2 regions of the Cedecea sp. B1(4) genome follow, and region 2 is predicted to be linked to the other one. Evidence: predicted binding sites of a transcription regulator. Region 2 holds the regulator's gene; the other holds the start of a gene.
The links. Region 2 encodes Fur, which represses iron uptake genes when iron is present. Its sites were predicted from a motif close to ATAATAATGAGAACNACTATCAA; they were not measured.

Region 1: a site for Fur is predicted at 3,150-3,172, ahead of feoA (ferrous iron transporter A). Genes of this name have one in related genera too.

What each region holds. Positions count from the first base shown of each region.
Region 1 covers NZ_JCAHMZ010000007.1:63,583-70,268, forward strand. The annotation lists gene greB (transcription elongation factor GreB) at 1-397, shown strand, start outside; gene ACR6JA_RS15655 (Tex family protein) at 509-2,845, shown strand; gene feoA (ferrous iron transporter A) at 3,297-3,521, shown strand; gene feoB (Fe(2+) transporter permease subunit FeoB) at 3,575-5,893, shown strand; gene feoC ([Fe-S]-dependent transcriptional repressor FeoC) at 5,903-6,139, shown strand; gene bioH (pimeloyl-ACP methyl ester esterase BioH) at 6,174-6,686, opposite strand, start outside.
Region 2 covers NZ_JCAHMZ010000008.1:37,708-44,393, forward strand. The annotation lists gene seqA (replication initiation negative regulator SeqA) at 1-484, opposite strand, end outside; gene ybfF (esterase) at 659-1,426, shown strand; gene ybfE (LexA regulated protein) at 1,568-1,846, shown strand; gene fldA (flavodoxin FldA) at 2,026-2,556, shown strand; gene fur (ferric iron uptake transcriptional regulator) at 2,836-3,282, shown strand; gene ACR6JA_RS17285 (ChiQ/YbfN family lipoprotein) at 3,377-3,703, opposite strand; gene chiP (chitoporin ChiP) at 3,751-5,157, opposite strand; gene glnS (glutamine--tRNA ligase) at 5,622-6,686, opposite strand, start outside.

The DNA of each region.
Region 1 (6,686 bases), on a different contig from region 2:
AGTGACCAAGAAAGTGACCTGGGCCGCCAGCCTCGGCGATCGCAGCGAAAACGCCGACTATCAGTACAACAAAAAACGCCTGCGTGAAATTGACCGCCGGGTTCGCTACATCACCAAATCTCTGGAGCGCCTGAAAATCGTCGATTACTCACCGCAGCAGGAAGGCAAAGTCTTCTTCGGCGCGTGGGTCGAAATTGAAAACGACGACGGCGACATGCTGCGTTTTCGCATCGTCGGTTACGACGAGATTTTTGGCCGCAAGGACTACATTTCTATTGATTCGCCGATGGCGCGCGCGCTGCTCAAAAAAGAAGTGGGCGATTTAGCCGTGGTGCAAACGCCGGCGGGAGAAGCACAGTGGTACGTCAATGAAATTGAGTACCCTAAACCCGAGTAACGTGCGCAGAACTGTCTGAAACCCAATATCCGTGGGTCGTCGGCTGGCATTTTCGCGCCCCGATCCGTATAACTGTTTGCTGAATTTTCCGTACTACACAGATGAAAAGCCATGATGAATGATTCGCTTTGCCGCATTATTGCGGGTGAGCTTCAGGCCAGAAACGAACAGGTAGAAGCCGCCGTTCGCCTGCTGGATGAAGGGAATACCGTGCCGTTTATTGCACGTTATCGTAAGGAAGTCACCGGCGGTCTGGATGACACGCAACTGCGTCAACTGGAGACTCGTCTTAGCTACCTGCGCGAGCTGGAAGAGCGCCGTCAGTCCATCCTCAAGTCTATTGCCGAGCAGGGTAAACTGAGCGAGGAACTTTCCGGTGCCATCAACGGCACGCTGAGCAAAACCGAACTCGAAGACCTTTACCTGCCGTATAAACCCAAGCGCCGTACCCGCGGGCAAATCGCCATCGAAGCCGGCCTTGAGCCGCTGGCGGATTTGTTGTGGAACGAACCTTCACACGACCCGGAGCAGGAAGCCGCTCGCTTTGTGGATGCCGACAAAGGCGTCGCCGACACCAAAGCCGCGCTGGACGGCGCACGCTACATCCTGATGGAACGCTTCGCCGAAGATGCCGCTCTGCTGGCAAAAGTGCGCGACTATTTGTGGAAAAATGCGCATCTGGTTTCCGCCGTGGTAAGCGGTAAAGAGGAAGAAGGCGCGAAATTCCGCGACTACTTCGCCCACCACGAAGCCATTGCCACCGTTCCCTCTCACCGCGCGCTGGCGATGTTCCGCGGGCGTAACGAAGGTATTTTACAGCTGTCGCTGAATGCCGACCCGCAGTTTGATGAGCCGCCGCGCGAGAGCTACTGCGAGCAGTTGATCATCTCTCACCTGAATCTGCGCCTGAACAATGCCCCGGCCGACAGCTGGCGTAAGGCCGTGGTGAGCTGGACCTGGCGCATCAAGGTGTTAATGCACCTTGAAACCGAGCTGATGGGCACCGTGCGCGAACGCGCCGAAGATGAAGCCATCAACGTTTTCGCCCGCAACCTTCACGATCTGCTGATGGCGGCCCCGGCTGGCCTGCGCGCCACCATGGGCCTCGATCCGGGCCTGCGTACCGGCGTAAAAGTCGCGGTGGTTGACGCCACCGGCAAGCTGGTAGCGACCGATACTATTTATCCGCATACCGGTCAGGCTGCGAAAGCCGCCGTGGCCGTGGCTGCCCTTTGTGAAAAACATAACGTCGAGCTGGTCGCTATCGGCAACGGTACCGCATCCCGTGAAACCGAGCGCTTCTTCCTGGATGTGCAAAAACAGTTCCCGAAAGTCACCGCCCAGAAGGTGATCGTCAGTGAGGCTGGCGCTTCCGTTTACTCCGCTTCCGAGCTGGCGGCGCTGGAATTCCCGGATTTGGACGTGTCTATTCGCGGCGCGGTCTCGATTGCCCGCCGTCTGCAGGATCCGCTGGCCGAGCTGGTGAAAATCGACCCGAAATCTATCGGCGTGGGCCAGTACCAGCACGATGTCAGCCAGACTCAGCTGGCGAAAAAACTGGATGCGGTCGTCGAAGACTGCGTGAACGCCGTTGGTGTAGATCTCAACACCGCTTCCGTGCCGCTGCTGACCCGCGTGGCTGGCCTGACCCGCATGATGGCGCAGAACATCGTCAACTGGCGCGACGAAAATGGCCGCTTCCAGAACCGCCAGCAGCTGCTGAAAGTCAGCCGCCTGGGACCAAAAGCTTTTGAGCAGTGTGCGGGCTTCCTGCGTATCAACCACGGCGATAACCCGCTGGATGCCTCTACCGTACACCCGGAAGCCTATCCGGTGGTCGAACGTATTCTGGCCGCCACTCAGCAGGCACTGCAGGACCTGATGGGCAACAGCAGTGAATTACGCGATCTGAAAGCCAGCCAGTTTACCGATGAGCGTTTCGGTGTCCCTACCGTGACGGACATTATCAAAGAGCTGGAAAAACCGGGCCGCGACCCGCGCCCTGAGTTTAAGACCGCACAGTTTGCCGAAGGTGTGGAAACCATGAACGACCTGACACCGGGCATGGTGCTGGAAGGCGCGGTGACCAACGTCACTAACTTCGGCGCATTTGTCGACATCGGCGTGCATCAGGACGGCCTGGTGCATATCTCGTCCCTGTCGGACAAATTCATCGACGATCCGCACAAAGTGGTGAAAGCGGGCGATATCGTTAAAGTCAAAGTCCTGGAAGTGGACCTGCAGCGGAAACGCATCGCCCTGACCATGCGCCTTGATGAACAGCCTGGCGAAGGTGGCAGCCGTCGCGGTAATGGGGGTAGCAACGCACCTCGCGAGCAAAAAGGCAGGCCAACAGCACAACAAAAACCGCGCGGGCGCGAAAACGCCGCCGGTGGGAATAGCGCGATGATGGATGCGCTGGCCGCTGCGATGGGCAAGAAGCGTTAATTGTCTGACCTCTCCCTTCGGGGAGAGGTCTTATTTTTTCCATCGCCGACAATAAGCAGAAAAATAACGTACTCTTGATCTAAATCAATTTTCAATATCTACCCCGCCATGAAACCAGCAATTATCATCCCTGTAACATCGGCAATAACGAAATAACATTCATCGTTCACTAAAGAGAAGCCATTACTCTATTTTTCATGCAATTAAGAAACCACTTTCTTCCGCTCGTTAAAAGCACCCCCACTAAATCAGCCAGAAAAATACCTATTTTGGTTAAATTCACTCAGAAAAATAAATATTGTCGACAGTAACCATTCTCATTATCATTGCATTGAACGATATTTCTTCTCTTTCTTCCGATAGCTTAATTCGTTTTTATTACACGCATCACTCGTGAATAAAACGATCATTCAGTCAGCGTCAATGCAGAGCCCAGCTCTAAGTAGGTCTTATGCAATTCATACCGAATAGCGCGTGGAAAATTACCGGCTTCGCCAGTGAAATAAGTCCGGCTTATCGCCAAAAATTATTGTCTCTCGGCATGCTGCCGGGCTCCTCATTCAACGTCGTCCGCGTGGCACCTCTCGGCGACCCTATTCATATCGAAACGCGCCGCGTAAGCCTGGTGCTGCGCAAAAAAGATCTCGCGCTGGTCAATATCGAAGCCGTGGCGTAACGGCGGGGAAACGTTGGCGTTATTTTGCACATTCAACGAAGTTCACGAATAAAATGAAAAACTTAATCATAGGTTTAATCGGCAATCCTAACTCGGGTAAAACCACGTTATTTAATCAGTTGACGGGTGCCCGTCAGCGCGTGGGGAACTGGGCGGGTGTCACCGTAGAACGCAAAGAAGGTCAGTTTTCCACCCTTGAGCACCAGGTCACGCTGGTTGATTTACCCGGCACCTACTCACTCACCACCATTTCGTCACAAACTTCGCTTGATGAGCAAATCGCCTGCCACTACATCCTGAGCGGCGATGCGGATCTGTTAATCAACGTAGTGGATGCTTCTAACCTTGAGCGGAACCTCTACCTGACGCTCCAGTTACTCGAGCTGGGCATCCCGTGCGTGGTGGCGCTCAATATGTTGGATATTGCCGAAAAACAGGCGATTCGCATCGACATCGACGCGCTGGCCGCCCGTCTCGGCTGCCCCGTCGTGCCGCTGGTGTCTACTCGCGGGCGCGGTATTGAAAGCCTGAAACTCGCCATTGACCGCAAGCAGCCCAACGAGAAAAACGAGCTGGTGCACTATCCGCAGATTTTGCTGCAAGAGGCAAAAAAGCTGGCCGAGGATATGCCGCAGGAAATGCCGGTGACGCAGCGCCGTTGGCTGGCGCTGCAGATGCTGGAAGGGGATATCTACAGCCTCGCGTATGCGGGAAATGCCACAGACAAACTTGACTCGGCGCGCGCGCGCCTGGCGGAGACCGTTGACGATCCCGCGCTGCTGATCGCAGATGCTCGTTACCAAAGCATCGCTTCCATCTGCGACGCGGTTAGCAATAGCCTGACTGCCGAGCCCAACCGGCTGACGGTGGCGATGGATAAAATCATCCTCAATCGTTACCTCGGCCTGCCGATCTTCATGCTGGTAATGTATCTGATGTTCCTGCTGGCGATTAACATCGGCGGCGCGCTGCAGCCTATTTTTGATGGCGGCTCGGTGGCGATATTCATTCACGGCATCCAGTGGCTCGGTTATACGCTGCACTTCCCGGAATGGCTGACGATTTTCCTGGCCCAGGGGATCGGCGGCGGGATCAATACCGTGCTGCCGCTGGTGCCGCAAATCGGCATGATGTACCTGTTCCTTTCCTTCCTCGAAGATTCCGGCTATATGGCGCGCGCAGCCTTCGTGATGGATCGCCTGATGCAGTCGCTGGGTTTACCGGGTAAATCCTTTGTGCCGCTGATTGTCGGCTTCGGCTGTAACGTGCCTTCGGTCATGGGTGCCCGTACCCTCGATGCGCCGCGCGAAAGGCTGATGACCATCATGATGGCGCCGTTTATGTCCTGCGGTGCGCGCCTGGCGATTTTCGCGGTGTTTGCCGCCGCATTCTTCGGTCAGCAGGGCGCGCTGGTGGTGTTCTCGCTTTATATTCTCGGCATTGTCATGGCTATTCTCACCGGCCTGATGCTGAAGCACACCATCATGCGTGGCGAAGCTTCGCCGTTTGTCATGGAGCTGCCGGTTTACCACGTCCCTCACCTCAAGAGCCTGATTTTACAAACCTGGCAGCGCCTGAAAGGCTTCGTGCTTCGCGCCGGGAAGGTCATCGTGATCGTCAGTATTTTCATCGGCGCTCTGAACAGCTTCTCCTTTAGCGGCAAGCCAGTAGATAGCATCAATGATTCCGCCCTTGCCTCCGTCAGCCGTGTGTTGACGCCGCTGCTGAAGCCAATCGGTGTCCATGATGACAACTGGCAGGCCACCGTCGGGCTTTTTACCGGCGCGATGGCCAAAGAAGTGGTAGTCGGCACGCTGAATACCCTCTATACCGCCGAAGATATCCATAATGAAGAGTTTGATGCCGCAAGCTTTAATTTGCTTGATGAGCTGGGCGCCGCCGCCGATGAAACCTGGCAGGGGCTGAAAAACACCTTCAGCCTGAGCGTGCTGGCGAACCCGATTGAGGCAAGCAAAGGCGACGGTGAAATGTCCTCCGGGCCGATGGGCGTGATGAGCACGAAATTCGGCAGCGAAGCCGCTGCCTACAGCTATCTGATTTTCGTTCTGCTCTATATTCCGTGCATCTCGGTGATGGGGGCCATCGCTCGTGAATCGAGCCGGGGCTGGATGACGTTTTCCGTGCTGTGGGGGCTGAACATTGCGTATTCGCTCTCCACGCTTTACTACCAGAGCGTCACCTTCAGCGAGCATCCGCAGTTCAGCCTGGTTTGCATCCTGGCGGTGGTATTGTTCAACGTCCTGCTGCTTGGCGGGCTGCGCCGAGCAAGAAGTCGCGTGGATGTATCGCTGCTCGCCACCAGAAAAACGCCGTCGTCCTGCTGCCAAAGCAGCACCGGCGACTGTCACTAAGGAGCGATGATGGCAAGCCTGATTGATATCCGTAACGCCCTGGCGCTTCAGGGCCGCCTGGAAGCGAAGCAGATAAGCCAGCAGCTTGCCACGCCTCTGCCGCTGGTAGCCGCCATGCTCGATCGATTGGAAGCGATGGGCAAAGCCATACGCATCAGCGAAGATCCGAGCAGTTGCCTGACGGGAAGCTGCAAAAGCTGCCCAGAAGGGAAAAAGTGCGCCCGGGAACTTTGGGCACTGAGTTAAGTTAATCTGATGAAAGGCGGGCTACCCCGCCTTTTTACTGCCCGTCAGCTAAGCCGTTGTTGCCCCAGGCCAGCAGCGCCTGGCAGAATTCAGCCGGATGAGAGATAAACGGCGCGTGGGCGGCCTTGTCGAAGATAACCGAGCTGGACTGCGGCCACAGGGCGTCCAGCAGGGGAACCACTTTCCGTGGCACAAGCCCGTCCAGTCGTCCATACAGACGTAAATGCGGTATTGCAGAATGCGAAAGCTCCTGGCGCAGATCGGCGGTTCTCAGGATCTCAAGCCCGCCATTAAGCACGGCCACGTCCGGCATCGGCTGTTCCAGAACAACGGTTTTCAGCAGGCGAGCATCCTGCCGCGCGGTTTCTGTGCCCAGGGTTTGCAACGCCAGAAAGCGCTCCACGGTACGCTGAAAATCTTCGCTTAGCTGCTGCTGGAACCCGGCCAGCACGTCCGGTTTAATGCCCGGCCAGTCTTCTGCGGCGGTAAAACTGGGTGAGGAAGCCACCGTCACCAACGCGTTCACACGCTCAGGCCTGGCGAGCGC
Region 2 (6,686 bases):
CGATCATGCTGCATTTACGACCAGTATTCGTATTGGTGATCACCCAGTATGGGGTGCCCGGAACATGTTTCGGCTTGGTTTGATTGCCGTTTGCCAGCAGCGTTTGCTCATCGCCAGCAAAATAGACGCGGGTGCGACCATGCAGCGATTCAGTGGCTTCGCCGAAGGTTTTTGCATCCAGCAGATACAGCGTGGACAGCACCATCATAAAGCGGTTTACGGCTTTATTCTGGGCAGCGTACTCGTCGGAAAGCAGCAGCTCACGAACGGCACGCACGCGATTACGAGCGGTGTTCGCAGGTTTTTCTTCAACAACGGGAGCCGCAGCGCGCTCAGGCGCAGCGGGCGTAGAAGTGGCGGCTGGTGTTTGCCCGGCGGTAAATTTAAGCATACGCCGTAAAATGTCTGACGCGCTCTCGCCGATGTGTTTAGTCTGGCTGGCAATATAGCGGTAAAGCTCGTCATCAACTTCGATTGTTTTCATCTTAATCCAGTGCGATATCTTTTCTGAATACAAGTCGTTGGGATTATAGGGTCAAATCCCAACAGCGAACAGGAGAGGCGACTCAAAGTCAGAGTAAACTGAATATTTGCCGCACGCCCGCGAGAATGCCAACATGATACCCTAACCAAACGAACCAAAATAAAGAACTTTGCCATGAAATTAAATGCTCGCCTGCAAACTGCGCAACAATTGAATAGCAATTCCCCTATCGTACTCATCCACGGCCTGTTTGGCAGCCTGGATAACCTGGGTGTCCTGGCACGGGATCTGGGTAAAGATCATGCGTTGCTGCAGATCGATCTGCGCAATCACGGGCTGTCACCGCGCAGCGATGATATGAGCTATGCCGCAATGGCTGGAGATGTTCTGGACACGCTGGACGAATACGGTATCGAGAAGGCCACATTTATTGGCCATTCCATGGGCGGCAAAGTGGTGATGGCGCTTACCGCAATCGCCCCTCAGCGTATTGATAAGCTTGTGATGATAGATATTGCGCCGGTTAACTATCAGGTGCGACGTCACGACGAGATTTTCGCGGCTATTCGCGCGGTCACCGAAGCGGGCATAAAAACTCGCCAACAGGCGGCGCAAATCATGCGCGACCACATAGCTGAGGAAGGCGTCATTCAGTTTCTGCTGAAATCCTTTGCTGACGGCGAGTGGAAGTTCAACGTGCCTGTGCTTTGGCAGCAATACGAAAATATCGTTGGCTGGCAGCCTGTCTCGGCGTGGCCACATCCGGCGCTATTTATCCGCGGTGGGAATTCTCCCTATGTTGATGAAAGCCACCGCGAGGCGCTGTTAAGTCAGTTCCCACAGGCCCGCGCTCACGTCATCGCTGGAGCGGGTCATTGGGTTCATGCGGAAAAACCGGATGCCGTTTTGCGGGCAATCCACCGATTTATCGACGCTAAGTAGAAAAACTGATTAAAAACAGACCGACCGGGCAGCTGAAGTCGCTAACGCGTTGGCGGGAATGGCGCGCTGATGTATGATGGCGCGCTTAATTGCACCGGCACCCTGCCCCTGCAGCCAGAATTTCCTGTCAGTATTCTAATCATGGCAAAAGAACAAACGGACCGTACTACATTAGATCTGTTCGCGGACGAGCGTCGCCCCGGGCGGCCGAAAACCAATCCGCTCTCGCGCGATGAGCAGTTGCGTATTAATAAACGCAATCAGCTGAAGCGCGATAAAGTGCGTGGTTTGAAGCGAGTTGAGCTAAAACTGAACAACGAGGCGGTCGATGCCCTCAACCAGCTGGCTGACGCCCGTAACATCAGCCGCAGCGAACTGATCGAAGAGATGCTGCTCGAGCAGCTTAAAAATCTCGGGTAACGCCTTCAGACACCCTGCAGGTTATCTGAAATCTCAAAAGGGTGAGCAAAACCATGTTGCAGACTGTGCACCCGGGCGTGATAGCTGTTTCCGCTGCTGGAGCTGTTCTGCTATGATTGCCCTATACGTGGGCATTGAACGGCCAGCATACTATTAAGTTTCAAGAGGTTATTTTACTCATGGCAATCGTAGGCATTTTTTTCGGCAGCGACACCGGTAACACCGAAAATATCGCGAAAATGATTCAAAAACAGCTCGGTAAAGACGTTGCTGAGGTGCATGACATTGCTAAAAGCAGCAAAGAAGATCTCGAAGGTTTCGACATTCTGTTGCTCGGCATCCCAACCTGGTACTACGGTGAAGCCCAGTGCGACTGGGATGACTTCTTCCCTACGCTTGAAGAAGTCGATTTCAACGGCAAACTGGTGGCGCTGTTCGGCTGCGGCGACCAGGAAGACTACGCGGAATATTTCTGTGATGCGCTGGGCACCATTCGCGACATTATCGAACCGCGCGGCGCGGCAATTGTGGGCCACTGGCCAACCGCGGGCTACCACTTTGAAGCCTCCAAAGGCCTGGCGGATGACGACAATTTTGTCGGTCTGGCTATCGACGAAGATCGCCAGCCGGAACTGACCGCTGAGCGCGTTGAGAAGTGGGTTAAACAGGTTTCTGAAGAACTGAATCTGGCCGATATCATTAACGCCTGATTTCCATGGCGCAAATGCGATATTTGCGCCATCTTGATAGCTTGTAGCAATGAAAATAATTGCTACAAGTTTGTAACTTTCTCGTACATCCCTGTACAATGTCTTCCTGATAGCTTGGCTGATAATTACTGTAAATGGCGACGCCGCCACGATTTTTCAGCCTTATTTTGCACCATACTTGCGGTTCCCATTTAGAAGTAGCAGTTCTATAATGAGACGCATTACTCTTTACGCTCACTGCAGTTTGAGCGAATCGTTAAGCAACAGGACACTTTCCGCATGACTGACAACAATACCGCATTAAAGAAGGCCGGCTTGAAAGTCACGCTTCCGCGATTAAAAATCCTCGAAGTGCTGCAAGAGCCGGTAAATCATCACGTCAGCGCGGAAGACTTATATAAACGTCTGATCGACATGGGCGAAGAAATCGGCCTGGCGACCGTCTATCGCGTGCTGAACCAGTTTGATGATGCAGGGATCGTGACCCGCCATAATTTTGAAGGCGGCAAGTCCGTTTTTGAGTTGACCCAGCAGCATCATCACGACCACCTGATCTGCCTCGACTGCGGTAAAGTGATCGAGTTCAGCGATGATTCTATTGAATCCCGCCAGCGTGAAATTGCCACGCGCCACGGCATCCGCCTGACTAACCACAGCCTCTATCTGTACGGGCACTGTGCTGAAGGTGACTGCCGCGAAGACGACACGGCCCACGATCCTAAATAAGTAATCCGCATTAACAAACGCTGCTTCGGTGGCGTTTAAAAGCAAAAACCGGCAGGTTTCCCTTGCCGGTTTTTTTATTAACTGAAAAAGGCTATCAGCTGTTATTGGCGCGAATCTCCTGCCAAATCTTATCGCAGCGTACCTTCGCGGCTTCATCATTGCCGCTCTTTCTTGCCTGGATACATTTCTGGTAATCCAGCACGTTCACCGTCTCTTTCTCAACAAACGCTTTATGCTGTTTTTCCTGACGCAGTACGTTCAGCACGCTCTGGCAGGCTTCAATTTTATCCGGATTGCCTTCCGCCGTATTGATACAGGCACTATAGGCCTGCTTCAGGCGTGAATCTTCCGGAGGTGCAGGAGGTTGAACGCAGGCAGACAGCGTGAATACAGCGGCGGTAATCAGCAGAATCTTTTTCATGTTCGGTTCCTTATAAAAAAACGGGCGCTTGCGCGCCCGGTTTCACATCAGAAGATGGTGAACGGAGCAATCACGATGAATTTCACGTCACGCTCATCCTGGAAGATGTTGCCGTAACCACCGCCCCAGCTTGGGATGTCGGAGTGGTTGTCGTACTGAGTGAAGTGCAGTTTGAACAGCGTGCCTTTCGCACGGCCTTCCTGCACGGTATACATGGCGTCGAGGCTGTAAGAAGACTCTTTGATCTTATTCGAAGCGAGATCCTGGCGGTTACCGGAAGCATCAAGCGCCCATGTAGATGGTTTTGCGTCCCATGCATAAACGTAAGAAGCACCCACTGCCCAACCCGGCAGGTTCCAGTTACTCAGGTCATACATTGCGCCGAAGAACACGGCTTTTTCACCGTTGGCGTTGAAGTCAGAGCGGTTATCCCACCACACATCCAGACGACCGTTGGAAGACGCGTAGGTTGGCGTCATACGCTGCAGGAAGTAACCCTGCTGGCCTTCTGCCTTCACCATGGTCCCTTCCAGACGCAGGTCAACCTGGCCAATTTTATAGCCTAAGGTCAGCGCCTGAAGCCATGCGGTGCCGTCATAAATATCGTTGATGGTGTTGTTCGCGGCTTTGTCACGGGTGCCATAGAACTGGTAGCTGGTGCTCAGCGGGCTGCCTGCAACGTCGAATTTGTAGCTGGCTTTAGCAAAGTACTGATCAACAAAACCTTGAGCCTGACCGAATGCAGCTTCCAGAATCAGGTCGTTTTTGAAGTCATATTTCGCGCCGATGGAGTGCAGGTAATCAACTTTGGTCTTTCTGTCATTCTGGTAGAACTTGTCGGTTTCCAGGTGCCATGGCGCCTTGTACTCGTTAGTCCACATGTAGGAGAAGCTCAGTGCGCCGGCATCACCGTAATCGAATGCGGCACCCGCTTCAGCCCCCTGGTAGGTACCAGGCATAAAGCTCCAGTGTGGCGCTAATAGGGTTTGGCCGGTTGGCTGAATGTAACCTGCACGAGCCCAAACCGGGCCGTACTTAAATTTAGCGGCGGCTTTATAGAGGCTGATACCGCCTTTATCGCCGGAGTAGTCTTCGCTGTAGCCTTTATTTTTAGAGGAGAATGCGATTTCGTTCGGGTGACCGCTGGCGCTGTCTTCGGCCATTTCAATGGCGGTAAAGGCGGCAATATCGAAACCAAACATGTCAGCCGCATAGCCGGACTGGAAGTCGAGGTTGGCGTTCCAGGTTGAGTGCGACAGGTTAGTTTTGTACTTACCGTCAGACACGTCTTTACGGTCACGTTCACGCTGCCAGTAATAGATGCCGCCGGTCAGCGTGGAGTCATCAACAAAGCCCGCGGCGCTAGCCTGCGGAGCTACTACAAAACCTGAAAGAGCGGTAACGCTTGCAATAGCAAGAGCAAGCGCACTACGTTTGCCACTAAACGTACGCATAGTTAAATTCCTCTTTGACGTAAAAATCATCGTCTGACGTGAAAAGCGCCAATGACGAAAAAAAGTAAAATTGCCTTACGGCTAAAAGCGGTTTTTGCCTAACACACCCGCATTACTGCTGCTCATAGACTATTTTTCGCGACGCGAATTATCAATGACTTTGTATCAGAGATTTCCTGGAGTATGACAGAGAGCACATAATCTATGTGCATTTGTAACAAAATTGCGCGGCAGATTATTAACCCTGATTACGATTGATTTTAAGAATAAAACTTCATTGAGAGCGCTTTCATTATAAGCATCAGGAGATTACGGGGAAGACATGACTTCCTGTGAAGAGATTTTCACAAAAACGTGAATGAGAATTAATTCGCATCGCGAATGTGTACACAAGGTTAATGACAGGTAAGCAAAAAGAAAAAACGCCGCATTTAGCGGCGTTTTCATCAGGCAATAAACGGCAATTATTCGCCGATTTTAGCCCAGGTATCACGCAGGCCAACGGTGCGGTTAAACACCAGTTTTTCCGCCGTCGCATAGCGGCTGTCCAGGCAGAAGTAACCTTCACGCTCGAACTGATATGCCTTACTTTTTTCCGCGTTCTGCAGACTAGGCTCAGCGAAGCCCTGGCGAATGACCAGGGAATCCGCATTAATGGTAGACAGAAAGTCTTCCGCAGCCCCTGGATTCGCGACGCTAAACAAGCGGTCGTACAGACGAATTTCAACCGGCAGCGCGTGTGCTGCGCTCACCCAATGAATAACACCCTTCACCTTGCGACCGTCCGCCGGGTCCTTGCTCAGGGTTTCCGGATCGTAGGTGCAGTAAAGTTCGGTGATATTACCTTCTGCGTCTTTTTCTACGCGTTCGGCTTTGATCACATAGGCATTACGCAGGCGAACTTCTTTACCCAGCACCAGGCGCTTGTACTGCTTGTTTGCTTCTTCGCGGAAGTCAGCGCGATCGATATAGATCTCGCGGCTGAACGGCACTTCACGGCTACCCATTTCAGGTTTGTTAGGATGATTCGGCATGGTAACCGTCTCTTCTTCACCTTCAGGGTAGTTAGTGATAATAACTTTTACCGGATCCAGCACGGCCATTGCACGCGGCGCATTCTCGTTAAGATCGTCACGGATGCAGGATTCCAGGGAAGCCATTTCAACGGTGTTGTCCTGCTTGGTTACGCCAATGCGCTTACAGAACTCGCGAATGGATGCTGCGGTATAGCCGCGGCGACGCAGGCCGGAGATAGTCGGCATACGCGGGTCGTCCCAGCCTTCTACAATCTTCTCGGTCACCAGCAGATTCAGCTTACGCTTGGACATGATGGCGTATTCGAGATTCAGGCGAGAAAATTCGTACTGACGCGGGTGAGCAGGGATGGTGATGTTATCCAGCACCCAATCATACAGACGGCGGTTGTCCTGGAACTCCAGGGTACACAGCGAGTGCGTAATGCCTTCCAGCGCGTCGGAAATACAGTGGGTGAAGTCGTACATCGGGTAGATGCACCACTTGTTGCCGGT